One region of the Massilia haematophila genome, then DNA from elsewhere that is predicted to be linked to it. Evidence: riboswitches for the same ligand, from Rfam matches in the RefSeq annotation. Region 1 holds a riboswitch; the other holds the start of a gene.
What was found. A riboswitch is a leader RNA that binds a small molecule or an ion and turns the genes downstream of it on or off. The one in region 1 is predicted to bind cobalamin.

Region 1 (4,412 bases):
GGCACGCTGTATTCCTTCGTCCTGCCGGGCCAGGACGACGAAGTGGTGGCCTATCACAGTGCGGGCGGGGTCTCGGGCGGCTCGGGCAGCTCGTTCTGCAACCCGGGCGACTGGTTCTGCAACGACCTGACCCTGGGCGATGGCAACAACCAGGGCGGGCGGCCGAAATGGACCTGGCATTCGGTGGTGTTCAGGGACGACGGCGAGGACTATGGACACTACACGGACCGCAACTGGGGCGGCGTGACCGGTCTGGTGCGGCGCGACATGGAAATGCTGGCGCGGTAGGGTGGGCGGTTAGATCGTCGGCGGTGAGCAGACGCGCCCTGTGTGCCGCCCACGTGGTGATCGTTGGCGGCAAAATCATCGCGCACGGGATCGGAGCCGCTAACTATCACCGCGTGGGCGGCGCACCTTACGCGGCTGAGCATATGTACCGGTAGAGCCGCCCACCCTACGGTACATCATCGGCGCCGCGTTCAACCTGCGACACCGTTCAACCCGCGCCGCTCTTGCGCGCGGCGCGCTTCTCCATCGCGGTCGGCCGCTTGCCGACCACGTAGACGACATACATCGGCTGCCTCGGATCGATGAGCGGCTGCGCGAGCTCGCCCTCGGCCACGGCGTTCGACACCGCATCGGGCAGGGTGCGCGCCGTCGGCGCCGGCGCGGCGCGCTCGGCCGGGCCGCTGAGGCAGGCCGCCGCTCCCAGCACGATGAAGGCGCCGAAAATCCAGATTTCCGCGTTGCGGGCGAATTCCATGATGTTCTCCTCATCCGGCCAGGGGCAGCCGGTCAGCTCATGGTGCCCAGCCTGAGTGATTCGTTATTGCAACGGATCAAGCCAATTTCATTCCTATTGGAAACATTGCGACATGTGGCCGGGACGCCGCAGCGGTGGCCAGCGTAAAATGCCGCCTTGTCAGAAGAAATTGGAAAGCACAGCATGTCGATACAATGGTTCCCGGGCCACATGAACTCCGCCAAGAAGCAGGCGGAGGAGCAGATGGAAAACATCGATCTGGTGATCGAGGTGCTCGACGCGCGCCTGCCGGAGGCGAGCCGCAACCCCCTGGTCGAGAAGATGCGCAAGTTCCGCCAGCGTCCCTGCCTCAAGATCCTGAACAAGATCGACCTGGCCGACCCGGTCGCCACCGCCGCCTGGAAGGCCTTCTACGACGCCCAGGAAGGCGTGACCGCCTACCCGATGACGACCAAGAAGCCGGCCGACGTCGCCCGCATCCCGCAGCTGGCGCTGTCGCTGGCGCCGCACCGCGGCGTGCCGACCAAGCCGCTGCGCATCATGATCATGGGCATCCCGAACGTGGGCAAGTCGACCCTGATGAACGCCCTGCTGAAAAAGCGCGTGGCGAAGGTCGGCGACGAGCCGGCCGTGACCAAGACCCAGCAGAAGCTCTACCTCGACAAGCACACGGTGCTGGTCGACACCCCGGGCCTGATGTGGCCGAAGATCGAGATGGACAGCGACGGCATGATGCTCGCCGCCAGCCACGCGATCGGCACCAACGCCCTGATCGAGGAGGAAGTCGCCTTCTTCCTGGGCGACCTGCTGCTCGAACGCTACCCGCAGCTGCTGACCGCCCGCTACGGATTCAAGACCGAAGGCATGGACGGCATCGCCGTGGTCGAGAACGTGGCCTCGCGCCGGGGTTTCCGCGTGCGCGGCGGCGAGTACGACATCGAAAAAGCGGCCCACGTGCTGCTGCACGACTACCGCACCGGCGCCCTGGGTCGCATCAGCCTGGAAACCCCGGAAACGCGCGCCGTGCGCATCGCCGCCCACGAAGTCGAGATGGCCGAAAAGGCGCGCATCGCCGCCGAGAAGGCCGCCGCCAGGGCCGAGGAAGCCGCGCGCGGCAAGCGCGGGACCTGAGCCGCGTAGAACGCTTGATTCGCCTGCTGCCTCTGATCGGGCGATGAGACCGCGTGGGCTCAAGAGCCCACCCTACAAAAGCGGTCCTCGGAGGGGGGGTACTCGTACCCACGCGGGCTCACGGCACGCATCCACGCGCCCCGTGCATCGACCGCCACCCTTGCCCGATATATAATCCTCCCCGTTCTGGTGCCCGCGCACGCAATCGGCGTGCGCAGTTAAACGGGAAACACGAGTCCGCGGCGCCTCCGGCGCGCGGCCAAGGTGTGCTGCCCCCGCAACGGTAAACAAGCGTCGCCCCGGCGACTGGCCCCTCGAAGACCACTGTGCCCCGGCATAGGAAGGTGAGGCGGTCCGACTTGCGAGCCCGGATACCGGCCAGGACAGGTGAACGTCCCAAGGAACGTTCGTTGAATCCGGCTTGCGGGGACGCAGGGCCGGGTGCACACTTTTCAAAAGAATCACAACATGACTTTTGCTGTTCCGAACAGCGCGCCGGCGATCAAGCCGCTCGCGCTTGCCTGTGCCGTTTGCTTCTCCTTTTCGCTGTTCCCCGGCGCCGCCAGCGCCGAGCAGGCCATGACCACCGTCCACGTCACCGGTGCGCGCTTCGCCAGCGACGCGGCCCTGCCGCCGATCGGCGCCAGCGTGATCACGGCCGAGGACATCCGCCGTGCCGGCGCCACCGACGTGAATGCCGCGATCCGCAAGATCGGCGGCGTGTACGGCCGCCAGAGCCTGGACGGCTCGCCCGACTTCGCGCTCGACCTGCGCGGCTTCGGCTCGAACGGCAGCCAGAACCTGGTGATCCTGGTCGACGGCGTGCGCATGAACGAGAACGAGCTGGCCGGCACCGTGCTGTCCTCGATCCCGGTCGACACCGTCGAGCGCATCGAGATCACGCGCGGCGGCAGCAGCGTGCTGTACGGCGAAGGCGCGACCGGCGGCGTCATCAACATCATCACCAAACGTGGGGCCGAAGCCGGCTACCACGGTTCGCTCAGCCTGGAAGGCGGCCGCTTCGACCAGTACGACGCGCGCGCCTCGGTCCGCCATGGCGAAGGCCCGCTGTCGTTCGACCTGGCCGCCGCCAAGCAGGGCACCGACAACTACCGCGACAACAACGAATTCCGCCAGAAGACCATCAGCGGTGGCGTCCAGTGGGCCGTCGACGGTTCGCGCCTGGGCCTGCGCGTGGAAAGCGCGCGCCAGGATTCGCGCTTCCCGGGCTCGCTGACGCTCGAGGAATTCAACGCCAACCCGCGCCAGACGAATACCCCGAACGACTTCGGCAGCCTCGACAGCGACCGCGTCACCCTGTCGGCCGAGCACCGCATCGGCAGCGTCGAGCTGGCGGCGGAGCTGTCGCACCGCGAGCGCGAGGTGAACGCCGCCTACGACTACGGCACCTACGTCTACGAGTACGGCTACCACACGCGCCAGACCCAGTTCTCGCCGCGCCTGCGCCAGACGTCGCGCTGGAACGGCATGCTCAACGAGGTCGTGGCCGGCGTCGACCTGATGCGCTGGGAGCGCGCCACCAGCACCGGTTCGGACGCGAGCCAGGATTCGAAGGCCTTCTACCTGCGCGACGAGATGCGCTTCCCGGGCGCGGCCAACGCGCGCCTGGCGCTGGGCGCGCGCCACGAGCGCTTCGAGAAGGACGAGGCCAACCCCGACCTGTTCGTGCCGAACGGCGAGCAGTCGCAGAACGGCTGGAGCGTCGAGGGCAGCATCGATCCGATTGCCGGCGTCACCGTGCACGCCAAGGCGGGGGAGAGCTACCGCATCCCGAACGCCGACGAGAACGGCTACCGCTCCTCGACCGGGCTGCTCGACGTGCAAACCTCGCGCGACCTCGAGCTCGGCGTCACCGTCGGCGACGAGGAACGCCGCGTCGCGGCGCGCGTGTTCCGCCACCGCCTGCGCAACGAGATCTTCTTCGATCCGACCCTGGGCGGCGGCTTCGGCGCCAACACCAACCTCGATCCGACCCGGCGCCAGGGCGTCGAACTCGAAGGCCAGCTGAACATCGGCGGCGACTGGCGCCTGACTGGCCAGTGGCAGCACGTGCAGGCCGAGTTCACCGATGGCCCGAACGCCGGCCGCGAGATGGTGCTGGTGCCGAAGAACGTCGTCACCGCGCGCCTGGCGTGGATGCCGGCCAGCGGCCACAGCGCCGACGTCGGCGCGCAGTACGTGTCGAACCAGCGCTACGGCAACGACTTCTCGAACACCTGCGCCGCGCGCATCCCGTCCTACACCACCGTCGATGCCCGCTACGCGCGCAAGGTCGGCGCCTGGGAGTTCGCCGTGAGCGGCCTGAACCTGGCCGACCGCCAGTACTTCAGCAACGCCTTCGGCTGCCGCAGCGGCATTTACCCGAGCGACGGCCGCCAGCTGAAGCTCTCGGCGCGCTACGACTTCTAAGGTCATGCGCGTCCCGCCGCCAGCATCGCCGACACGCCAGCGCGCCGTACTGCTGGTGCTGACGGCCTGCGCATTGCTGGCGCTGGCC
Region 2 (4,412 bases), 4.4 Mb from region 1:
TTGCCCGTGCCCTTGTCCTGCGGGTCCTGCCAGTCCAGGCTGCCGCGCAGGCGCAGTGCGCCGATGCGGGTCGCCCCTGAGAGGTTCACGCCTTCGAGCGTGGCCGACGCCACGTTGTAGGCGCAACTGCCGGTGCGGCCGTCGCGCTGGTCCGGGCAGGGCGTGGCCGAGACGATCATGTCGGTCAAGCGGTTGCGGAACCAGGTGGCGTCGAGCTGCACGCCGCGCCCGTCGTAGCGCAGGCCGAGTTCGGCGTTGCGGCCGCGCTCGGGCCGGTTGGTCTCCAGGCCATAGCCGGGGTAGTACAACTCGTTGAAGGTCGGGGCGCGGAAGCTCGAACCGATGCTGGCGGTGGCGCGCAGGCCGCTGCCGACGTCGTAGCCGTAGCCGAGGGCGCCGGTTGTTTTCGGACCGTAGCTTGACCTGTCCCGGCGCGCGCTGATGTCGACCAGGTGACGGTCGCGGCGCAGCGCGTAGGCGGCGGCATAGGAATTCGTGATGCGCTCGCGTCCCAGGGCGCGGGTGCTGCTCGATGCGACTTCTTCCTTGCGGTGGCCGTAGAGCAGCTGCAGGGTGTCGCTGCCGAAGCTGATCGTGTTCTGCCAGGTCAGCTCGTCCTGGCGGGTGTCGATCTGGCTGGCGCCGCTGGCGGCCGCGCTGGTGAAGCTGCCCAGCTTGTCCTCGGAACGCGCCAGCTGCACGACGCTGCGCCAGTTCGCAGCGAGCTGGTTGGCGACGAAGACCGAGGCCGTGTTCAGGTCCTGCTTGTTATGGACGTCGTAGTTGCCGGCACCGTTGTCGTACTGGGCGCGCAGGCGACTGTGCAGGAACTGGGCCCCCGCTTCGTGTCCCGGCGCGATGGCGACCGCGACGCGGCCGTGCACGTTGCTGCGGCGGTAGCCGTCGTCGTCCGGGTTGTAACCGAAGGCGCCCGGCTTGGTGGCCGAGAAGCCGTCGGACTCTTCGTGACCCGCGCCGAACGCATAGCTGACGGCGTGCTCGCCGCCGCTGCCGCCGGCGATGTTGGCGCTGGCCTGGCGCGTGGCTTCGCTGCCGGCGCCGATCGAGGCCGTGGCGTTCAGCCCGGCTTCGCCCTTGCGCGTGAAGATCTGGACCACGCCGCCGATGGCGTCGGCGCCGTACAGGGTGCTCAAGGGGCCGTAGACGACTTCGATGCGTTCGATCGCCTCCAGGGGAATCGCGTTCCAGCTGGCGACGCCGCTGGTGGCGGAGCCGATGCGCACGCCGTCGAGCAGGACCACGACCTGGTTGCTGTTGGCGCCGCGCAGGAAGACGCTGGTGCTGGCGCCAGCGCTGCCGTTGCGCGTGATCTCGATGCCGGGCTGGCGCTGCAGGACGTCGGCGACCGAGCCGGCGCCGGAACGCGCGATCTCGTCGCGCTCGATGACGGTGGTCTGGGCGATCACGTCGGCGGCGCGCTGCGGCATGCGCGCGGCGGTGACGACGACGGTATCGATGGAGGTGGAAGCGGAAATGCCATCGGCGTGCGCGAAAGGCGCAGCCATGGCGAGCGCGAGCGACGATGCGGCCGCTTGCCGTGAAACGTGAAAGGTCATGATGGTACTCGGGTTGGACAACCAGCCCACGTCCCCGTAGGCCAGATTGAACAGAGAGATGTCCGCGGACATCCCTCCACCTTTTGGCCGGTATCCGGGCTGGCAAGTGGAGCCGTCCGACCTTCCCATGCGACTGCACAGTGGTCTGGGGAGACGGTTTGCCGCGCGAACGCGGCACTTGCTTACCGTTGCGGGGGCAGCACACGTTGGCCTCGAGAGGCTTCGTGTTTCCCGTTTAACTGCGCCCGTGAACACGGGCGCGAGCACCAAAACGGCGCCATTATACGGCGATGCTGGCGATGTTGTCAGTCTTTCAGCACGAGCAATTCGCCGTAGCCGATGCGGTGCGGTGTGCGCGCCGCCTCCAGCGCGGCCGTTATTAAGGGCTGTCCGGTGAACAGTGCGCGCAGCAGGCGCATGGTGCCGGCATGGCAGATGACGAGGGCCTGCGGCTGCCTGGCGCCGCGCAGTTCGGCGCGCATGTCGTCGAGAAAAGCGGCAACGCGGCGCGCGACATCGAGTACGGATTCGCCGCCGCCGGGACGGTAATGCAGCAGGTCGTCCGCCCAGGCGTCGATTTCGGAACGCGCGATGGTGTCCCAGCTGCGCAGTTCCCAGGCGCCGAAGTCCATCTCGGCCAGGCGCGCGTCGAAACGCAGCGGCGACGGATCCAGCGAACGGGCCAGCGCGGCGCAGCGTTCCAGGGGACTGGCATAGGTCGGCATGGTCCCGGGCAGGCCGGCGGCGCGGAGCGCATCGCGCACCCTGGCCGTTTCATGTGCGGGAGCGACGACGTCGCTGCTGCCGTAGCACAGGCCGGGATCGACGCCGGGCCGCGGATGGCGCACGAGCAGCAGGCGCATGCTTACGCCAGTGCGCCCTGGCCGAGACTGGCCAGGACGACCAGATAGACGGCCACTTCCGCCAACTGCTGGACGGCGCCCAGGCAGTCGCCGGTGTAGCCCTGGAGGCGCGCGTGGAACTTGCGGGCCAGCCAGAGCGCGGACAGGGCAGCCGCTGCGATACAGGCTGCCAGCGCCGCGGCGCCCAGCAAACCATACGCGACCAGCACCGCGCCCGGGAGCAGGGCCGTGAGCGCGGCGATAATGAATTCCCCGCTTGTCATCTCCTGCGCCAGGGGTTTGGATTTACCTTCGGCACGCGCATAGGCCATGCGCCAGATAAGACTGGTCGCAGCCAGGCGCGACAGCGGATGCGCGACGAACAGGGCGGCGATGGCGCTGCTCGGCGGCAGCAGCGCGAGCGCCGTGCATTTCACGCCCAGTATGCAGACGATGCCGATCGCGCCATAGGCGCCGATGCGCGAGTCCTTCATGATCTCGAGCACGCGTTCGCGCGTCAGGCCGCCGCCCAGGCCATCGCAGGTGTCGGCGAAGCCGTCTTCGTGGAAGGCGCCGGTGACGTAGATCGAGGCCGCGGTCGACAGTACCGCGGCGACCGGCGCCGGCAGCACCAGGGCCGCGAGCAGATAGACCGCTGCCGCGACCGCGGCGACTACGCAGCCGACCAGCGGGAAGTAGCGCGATGCATGATGCAGCCACTCGGGCTGGAAGCCGACCCAGCGCGGAATCGGCAGCCGCGTGAAGAACTGCAGGGCGATGAAGAACAGGCGCAGCTGCTGCATCTTATTCGCCGCTGGTGCTGACCTGGGCCGACGAGAAGGTCGCCATCTCGGCCAGGAAGTTCGCCGCCGCATGCAGCAGGGGCAGGGCGAGCGCGCTGCCGGTGCCTTCGCCCAGGCGCAGGTCGAGCTGCAGCAGGGGACGCGCGCCGAGGTGATCGAGCATCAGGCGATGGCCCTGCTCGTTCGAGCAGTGGGCGAATACGCAGTAGTCGAGGATCGCCGGCTGCAGGCGCGCCGCTACCAGCAGTGCACTGGTGACAATGAAGCCGTCGATCAGCAGCACCTTGCGCAGCGCGGCCGCCTGCAGCATGGCGCCGGCCATCATCGCGATTTCGAAGCCGCCGAAGGTGGCCAGTACCGCCAATGGATCGTCGACGCCCGCATGTTGATTCACTGCTGCTTCGAGCACGGCCTGCTTGCGGCGCACGCCCTCGGGGGAGAGGCCGGTGCCGGCGCCGACGCACTCGGGCAGGGGGATGCCGGCCAGCTTGTGCATCAGGGCTGCCGCGGCAGTGGTGTTGCCGATGCCCATCTCGCCGAAGCCGATGACATTGCCCGGCAGGTCGCGTGCCAGTGCCATGCCGCGTTCCATGGCGAGCGCGCACTCGTCCATGCGCATCGCCGGCTCGAGCGCGAAATTACGTGTACCGGAGGCGACCTTGCGGTCGACAAGACCGTCGCGTACGCCGAAATCGTGGTTGACGCCGGCATCGATGACCTGGATTGCGCAATTGTTCTGGCGCGCGAAGACGTTGATCGCCGCGCCACCGGCCAGGAAGTTCTCGACCATCTGCCAGGTCACTTCCTGTGGGTAAGCCGATACGCCTTCCGCGACGATGCCGTGGTCCGCGGCAAACACCAATATAGCGGGGCGGTCGATGCGCGGCGTGGTGCTGGCCTGGATCAGGCCGAGCTGGCGGGCCAGTGCTTCCAGGCGCCCCAGGCTGCCGAGCGGCTTGGTCTTGTTGTCGATTGCGGCCGCAAGGGTAGCGGCGAGTTCGTCGTTATGGATGGGAACCAAGTCTGGAATACGCATCGTTGTCGTTCTATAAAGTAGAGGCGGCGGCAACGATAGCACACGAAGAGACCTTGCAAGCCGCCGGCGGCTTTGCTATAGTCCTGTTCCTCGTGAAAACGACAACGAAATCAAGTAGTTGAAGAGTTCACGAAGGCCGCGGCAAAACGCGGTG

Region 2: another riboswitch for cobalamin. It lies ahead of ACFOPH_RS19895 (TonB-dependent receptor domain-containing protein); the one in region 1 lies ahead of ACFOPH_RS00680 (TonB-dependent receptor family protein).

The regions. Positions count from the first base shown of each region.
Region 1 covers NZ_JBHRVV010000001.1:136,413-140,824, forward strand. Annotated here, with positions in the region: gene ACFOPH_RS00665 (hypothetical protein) at 1-288, shown strand, start outside; gene ACFOPH_RS00670 (hypothetical protein) at 497-763, opposite strand; gene ylqF (ribosome biogenesis GTPase YlqF) at 947-1,894, shown strand; cobalamin riboswitch at 2,065-2,291, shown strand; gene ACFOPH_RS00680 (TonB-dependent receptor family protein) at 2,363-4,324, shown strand; gene ACFOPH_RS00685 (FecCD family ABC transporter permease) at 4,329-4,412, shown strand, end outside.
Region 2 covers NZ_JBHRVV010000001.1:4,486,898-4,491,309, forward strand. Annotated here, with positions in the region: gene ACFOPH_RS19895 (TonB-dependent receptor domain-containing protein) at 1-1,526, opposite strand, end outside; cobalamin riboswitch at 1,646-1,863, opposite strand; gene ACFOPH_RS19900 (histidine phosphatase family protein) at 1,883-2,440, opposite strand; gene ACFOPH_RS19905 (adenosylcobinamide-GDP ribazoletransferase) at 2,443-3,222, opposite strand; gene cobT (nicotinate-nucleotide--dimethylbenzimidazole phosphoribosyltransferase) at 3,224-4,258, opposite strand.